Regions from separate parts of the Streptomyces sp. DF42 genome, predicted to be linked through region 1. Evidence: riboswitches for the same ligand, from Rfam matches in the RefSeq annotation. Region 1 holds a riboswitch; the other holds the start of a gene.
What was found. A riboswitch is a leader RNA that binds a small molecule or an ion and turns the genes downstream of it on or off. The one in region 1 is predicted to bind glycine.

Region 1 (3,401 bases):
GGGGCCCACCGACGATCCGGGGGTGGTGCGGGAGGCGGCCGCCCGGCTGCTGGACATGGTGGACACCACCGGTGGCGTACGACTGCTCGGTGTCGGGGTCAGCGGGCTCGCCGACTACACGCAGGAGGATCTGTTCGCGCAGGCCGCGGGGGAGCGGACGGAGGCGACGGTGGAGGAGACGGCGGACGAACCCGTACCGGAGCAGGAGGCACCCGCCGAGCGGCGCTGGCCCGCGGGGCACGATGTGCGGCATGCCGAGTTCGGGCACGGGTGGGTGCAGGGAAGCGGCCTCGGGCGGGTCACCGTTCGGTTCGAGACGCCCGAGTCGGAGCCGGGGCGGGTGCGGACCTTCCGGACCGACGACCCCGAGCTGGAACAGGCGGAGCCGCTGCCGTTGGTGGCGGCTGGATCCGCGGCTTCCGTGGACGGGGTTCAGTGTTGACGTGCACGTCAGGCGTCGGCGTCCTCCGCGCCGGCGATCCTGCCGAAGGACCGGTCCGGGACCGAGGGAGGAGAGGGAGGAGAGGCGATGTCGAGACCGTAGTGGTGGTAGAGCTGAAGTTCCTGTTCGGGGGAGAGGTGGCGGCCGACCCCGAAGTCGGGGGCATCCTTGATGAGGGAGCGGTCGAAGGGGACGTGGAGGGTGCCCTCGACCAGTTCGCTGGGCTCCAGGGGAACGAAGGCGTCTCGGGAGAACAGGCCGGTGCGTATGGCCGCCCACTCCGGCACGCCCGTCGCGTCGTCGAGATAGACCTCGTCGATGGTGCCGAGCTTGGTGCCGCTGCGGTCGAACGCCTTGCGGCCGATCAGGTTGCGCGGATCGATGTCGGTCTGCACGGGCCCTCCACTTGGTCGCAACTCATTCGTAAGCACTACAAAAGAGCACATCGGGGCAGGTGGCCACTCGAAGGACCTCGTGGTGCGCTCGCTGGTAGGCTGACAGCGGCTGCTGACCCCGTGCGGGAGAGTCCTCCGGACACCACCGGAGGCGCCGAAGGAGCAAATCCTCCCCGGAATCTCTCAGGCTCACGTACCGCGCGGACGAGGTCACTCTGGAAAGCAGGGCGGGTGTCGACGGCTTCCGCTCTCACCGACGGTGAAAGCCGGACATCCTCGGATGGTCCGGTGAAGCTCTCAGGTCGAGATGACAGAGGGGGAGGCCGATCGGGTACCCGCGCCGTGGTACCCCTCGAAGGTCGTGGCAGACCAGGAGGCCTCCGCAAATGACCGCCCATCGCATTCCGCTCTCCGAGCTCGAGAAGGGGATCCCCTTCGAGCAGCGTCACATCGGCCCCGATCATGAGGCTCGGGCCAAGATGCTCGCGCATGTCGGCTACGGCTCCCTGGACGAGCTCACGGCTGCCGCGGTGCCGGATGTGATCAAGAACGCCGACGCCCTGGATCTGCCGGGCGCGCGTACCGAGGCCGAGGTGCTGGCCGAGCTGCGTTCGCTGGCCGATCGCAACCAGGTTCTCGATTCCATGATCGGGCTCGGGTACTACGGGACCTTCACCCCGCCCGTCATCCTGCGCAATGTGATGGAGAATCCCGCCTGGTACACGGCCTACACGCCCTACCAGCCGGAGATCTCGCAGGGGCGCCTCGAAGCCCTGCTGAACTTCCAGACGATGGTCGCCGACCTCACCGGGCTGCCGACCTCCGGTGCCTCGCTGCTCGACGAGGGCACAGCCGCCGCCGAGGCGATGGCGCTGTCCCGGCGCATGGGCAGGAACAAGAAGGGCCTGTTCCTCATCGACGCGGACGTGCTTCCGCAGACCGTCGCCGTGATCGAGACCCGCGCCGAGCCGACGGGCGTGGAGGTCGTGGTCGCCGACCTCAGCGAGGGCGTTCCGGCGGAGATCGCCGGGCGTGAGATCAACGGCGTGCTCGTCCAGTACCCGGGTGCCTCCGGTGCCGTACGCGACATCAAGGCGTTGATCGACCAGGCGCACGAGCTCGGCGCGCTCGTCACCGTTGCCGCCGACCTGCTCGCGCTGACGCTGCTGAAGTCGCCTGGTGAGCTCGGTGCGGACATCGCGGTCGGTACGACGCAGCGGTTCGGTGTGCCGATGGGCTTCGGCGGTCCGCACGCCGGCTACATGGCCGTACACGAGAAGTTCGCGCGCAGCCTGCCCGGCCGGCTCGTGGGTGTGTCCGTGGACGCCGACGGGCACAAGGCCTACCGGCTGGCCCTGCAGACCCGCGAGCAGCACATCCGGCGCGAGAAGGCGACCAGCAACATCTGCACCGCCCAGGTGCTGCTCGCCGTCATGGCCGGTATGTACGCCGTGTACCACGGGCCCGACGGGCTGAGGGGCATCGCGCAGCGCACCCACCGGTACGCCACGATCCTCGCCGCGGGGCTCACCGCCGGCGGTGTCGAGGTCGTGCACGGCTCGTACTTCGACACGCTCACCGCGCTCGTGCCGGGCCGCGCCGCCGAGGTGGTGGCCACCGCACGGGAGAACGGCGTCAATCTCCACCTCGTCGATGCCGACCAGGTGTCGATCGCCTGTGACGAGACCACCGCGCGGGCCCAACTGGGCGCCGTGTGGGCCGCGTTCGGGGTCGAGGGTGACATCGAGGCGCTGGACGCGGCCGCCGGGGAGGCGATTCCGCAGGCTCTGCTGCGCAGTGACGCCTTCCTCACCCACCCCGTCTTCCACCAGCACCGCTCCGAGACCGCGATGCTGCGCTACCTGCGCCGGCTCGCCGACCGCGACTACGCGCTCGACCGCGGCATGATCCCGCTGGGCTCCTGCACCATGAAGCTCAACGCGACCACGGAGATGGAGCCGGTCACCTGGCCCGAGTTCGGGCAGCTGCACCCGTTCGCGCCCGCCGAGCAGGCGCAGGGGTACCTCACGCTCATCCGTGAGCTGGAGGAGCGGCTCGCCGAGGTCACCGGATACGACAAGGTGTCGCTGCAGCCCAACGCCGGTTCGCAGGGCGAGCTGGCCGGGCTGCTCGCCGTCCGCGGATATCACCGGGCCAACGGGGACGAGCAGCGGACCGTGTGTCTGATCCCGTCCTCCGCGCACGGTACGAATGCCGCCAGCGCCGTCATGGCCGGCATGAAGGTCGTCGTCGTGAAGACCGCCGAGGACGGCGAGATCGACGTCGAGGACCTGCGGGCGAAGATCGAGCAGTACCGCGACGAGCTGTCCGTGCTGATGATCACGTACCCCTCCACGCACGGTGTGTTCGAGGAGCATGTCGCCGACATCTGCGCGCAGGTGCACGAGGCCGGCGGGCAGGTGTACGTCGACGGGGCCAACCTCAACGCCCTGGTGGGGCTTGCCAAGCCGGGGCACTTCGGCGGTGACGTCTCGCACCTCAACCTGCACAAGACCTTCTGCATCCCGCACGGCGGCGGCGGTCCCGGGGTCGGTCCGGTCGGT
Region 2 (3,401 bases), 5.2 Mb from region 1:
CCGCGGGTACGCCGACCACCCGGCGATGATCACCTTCGGCCGGTGCTCCTTGGCCAGCCGCTCCAGCTCCGCCATGTCGACGAGACCGGCGTCGTCGACGTGGTAGGCGACGACGTTGAACTGCTTGCCGGAGAAGTTCAGCCGCATCCCGTGGGTCAGATGCCCGCCGTGCGCCAGGTCCAGGCCGAGGATGGTGTCGCCGGGCTGGGCCAGCGCGAACAGGGCAGCCTGGTTGGCGGAGGCACCGGAGTGGGGCTGGACGTTGGCGTACTCGGCGCCGAACAGCTCCTTGACCCGGTCGATGGCGATCTGCTCGGCGACGTCGACGTGCTCGCAGCCGCCGTAGTAGCGGCGGCCGGGGTAGCCCTCCGCGTACTTGTTGGTGAGGACCGAGCCCTGGGCCTCCATGACGGCGGCCGGCGCGAAGTTCTCGGACGCGATCATCTCGAGGGTGGACTGCTGCCGGTGCAGCTCGGCGTCGACCGCGGCGGCGATCTCCGGGTCGAGCTCGTGCAGGGAAGTGTTCAGTACGGACATGCGTCTACGGCTCCTCAGCCGGCGTTCTGGGCGGTGTACTCGTCGGCGGAGAGCAGGTCGCCCGGCTCGTCCGTGACGCGGACCTTGAAGAGCCAACCGCCTTCGAACGGGGCCGAGTTCACCAGGGACGGGTCGTTCACCACGTCCTCGTTGATCTCGGTGATCTCACCGGTGACGGGGGAGTACAGGTCGCTGACCGACTTGGTCGACTCCAGTTCGCCGCAGGTCTCGCCCGCGGTCACGGCGGAGCCCACCTCGGGAAGCTGGGCGTAGACGACATCGCCGAGCGCGTTGGCCGCGAACTCCGTGATGCCGACCGTCGAGACGCCGTCCTCGGCGACCGACAGCCACTCGTGCTCCTTGCTGTAGCGCAGTTGCTGGGGGTTGCTCATGGCCTGAATTCTCCTGTACGCGAGGGAGTGCTGATGAATGGGTGACTGCTGGATACGCGTGTGAGCAGGGAGGATGTGCGCGGGGTCACGTCCGTGGACGGGCCGCCCACCGCCCAGTTTCTACTTCTGGCGCTTGTAGAACGGCAGCGCCACGACCTCGTACGGTTCGTGACTGCCCCGGATGTCCACGCCCACCCCGGGCGCGCCAGGGGCCGCGTGCGCCGCGTCGACGTACGCCATCGCGATCGGCCGGCCCAGCGTGGGGGAGGGCGCACCGGAGGTGACCTCGCCGATCACTTCACCGCCGGCCACGACCGGGTACCCGGCGCGCGGGACCCGGCGGCCCTCGGCGACCAGGCCGACCAGGACGCGCGGCGGGTTCGACTCGGCGCGTGCGGCGGCCTCCCGCAGGGCCTCGCGGCCCACGAAGTCGCCCTCCTTCTCGAACTTCACCACCCGTCCGAGCCCGGCGTCGAAGGGCGTGAGCGAGGTGGACAGCTCGTGCCCGTACAGCGGCATGCCCGCCTCCAGGCGCAGGGTGTCCCGGCAGGACAGCCCGCAGGGGACAAGGCCGACGGGCGCTCCGGCCTCCGTGAGCGCCTGCCACAGCTTCTCCGCGTCACCGGGGGCGACGAACAGCTCGAAGCCGTCCTCGCCGGTGTAGCCGGTGCGCGCGACGAGGGCCGGGACGCCGGCGACGGTGCCGGGCAGGCCGGCGTAGTACTTCAGGGCGTCGAGGTCGGCGTCGGTGAGGGACGAGAGGATGCCCGCGGCCTCGGGGCCCTGCACGGCGATGAGCGCGTACGCGTCACGGTCGTCGCGCACCTCGGCGTCGAAGCCGGCGGCCCGCTCGACGAGCGCGTCCAGCACCACCTGGGCGTTGGAGGCGTTGGCGACGACCAGGTATTCACTCTCGCCGAGCCGGTAGACGATCAGGTCGTCGAGGATGCCGCCGTCGGCCCGGCAGATCATGGTGTAGCGGGCGCGGCCGACGCCGACGGAGGCGATGTTGCCGACCAGGGCGAAGTTCAGGAGCTGGGCGGCCTGCGGGCCGGTCACGGCGATCTCACCCATGTGGGAGAGGTCGAAGAGTCCGGCCTTCGTGCGTACGGCGAGATGCTCGTCGCGCTCGGAGCCGTAGCGCAGGGGCATGTCCCAGCCGGCGAAGTCGGTCATCGTCGCACCGAGGGAACGATGCAGGGCGTCGAGCGCGGTACGACGGATGTGGGTACTGCTCATCGGACGGTCGTCTCCCAGGGCATAGCGGGACAGGCGAGGGCATTCCTCCCCATCTGTCATCGGAACCTGAGAGGTTCGCCATGACCGCTCGCGGCATGGCTTGCACCGTGGGTGGGGCCACCGGGAAACGGCGGCCCGCTTTTCAGATGTGCCTCGCCCGCGCGGTAACGGGGCCTGAGAGATTCAAGGGAGGGACTTGCTCCTTCGGCGCCCCAGCGACTTGGTGCTGGGGACTCTCCCGCGCGGATTCAAACGGCCGGTATGCAGTTGGCGCGCACATCATCGCACGCCGGGTCCGCGGGTGGCAGGCCGGATCTGCTCCTCCCTTTGTAACTGGCTTGTGGCAAGGCGATCACGAAAACACGAGACACCGCGCATTACCTTCTCTTTACACTCGAAGGGCAGGGGACTCCGTACCCGGCCCCAGGGGAGGACGATCACGGTGGACAGGACCACGGCGTACGCCACGAGCACGGCCGTCGCGCTGCCCGAGCAGCCCGCGGCCCCGGCCCGGGAGGCGTGCGGCATCCGGCCGGAACCCGTGGTCCGCGATCTGCGCGACCGCTCGGGGCGCAGCCCGCACGCCCTGCTCTTCGGCCCCCGCGACCTCGTCGTGATCACCGGCCTGCCCGGCAGCGGCAAGTCCACGCTGATGGAGCGCGCGGTGCGCGGCGTCCGTATCGACTCCCAGGACGCCCGCGACCGCTGGGACGCCCGCGCCTCCCGCTTCCTGCCGTACGCGGTCTACCGCCCCCTCGTCCGGCTCGCCCACTACGCCGGACTGCACCGCGCCCTGCGCGGCGGCGAGGGCGTCGTCGTGCACGACTGCGGCACGCAGGCCTGGGTGCGCGGCTGGCTGGCCCGCGAGGCCCGGCGCCGCGGCGGCCTCCTGCATCTGGTGCTGCTCGACGTCACGCCCGGCGCGGCGCTTCGGGGGCAGCGCGACCGCGGCCGCGGCGTCTCCCGCTACGCGTTCCTGCGTCACCGCACGGCGGCGGGCCGGCTGATCCGCGCGGTGGAGCGGGGCGATCTGCCCGAGGGCGTCGGCTCGGCGGTGCTGCTGGACCGGGACGCGGCGGACGTACTGCGCAGGATCGGCTTCACGGGCTGACCCCTTTGTCCGTCCCACCCGCTAGCCTTTCCGGTCACAGCAGTGGTCATCAGCAGGCAGTGGTTCTCAGCAGGCGGTCGGACACAGATGGACTTCCCTCCAGCGGATCTCCCCGCGGACTT

Region 2: another riboswitch for glycine. It lies ahead of gcvT (glycine cleavage system aminomethyltransferase GcvT); the one in region 1 lies ahead of gcvP (aminomethyl-transferring glycine dehydrogenase).

The regions. Positions count from the first base shown of each region.
Region 1 is NZ_CM177859.1:1,567,760-1,571,160, reverse strand. It holds gene ACYUED_RS07115 (DNA polymerase IV) at 1-442, shown strand, start outside; gene ACYUED_RS07110 (PRC-barrel domain-containing protein) at 451-837, opposite strand; glycine riboswitch at 951-1,046, shown strand; gene gcvP (aminomethyl-transferring glycine dehydrogenase) at 1,224-3,401, shown strand, end outside.
Region 2 is NZ_CM177859.1:6,726,480-6,729,880, forward strand. It holds gene glyA (serine hydroxymethyltransferase) at 1-537, opposite strand, end outside; gene gcvH (glycine cleavage system protein GcvH) at 552-929, opposite strand; gene gcvT (glycine cleavage system aminomethyltransferase GcvT) at 1,050-2,168, opposite strand; glycine riboswitch at 2,212-2,320, opposite strand; glycine riboswitch at 2,321-2,419, opposite strand; gene ACYUED_RS30975 (AAA family ATPase) at 2,605-3,279, shown strand; gene ACYUED_RS30980 (enhanced serine sensitivity protein SseB) at 3,367-3,401, shown strand, end outside.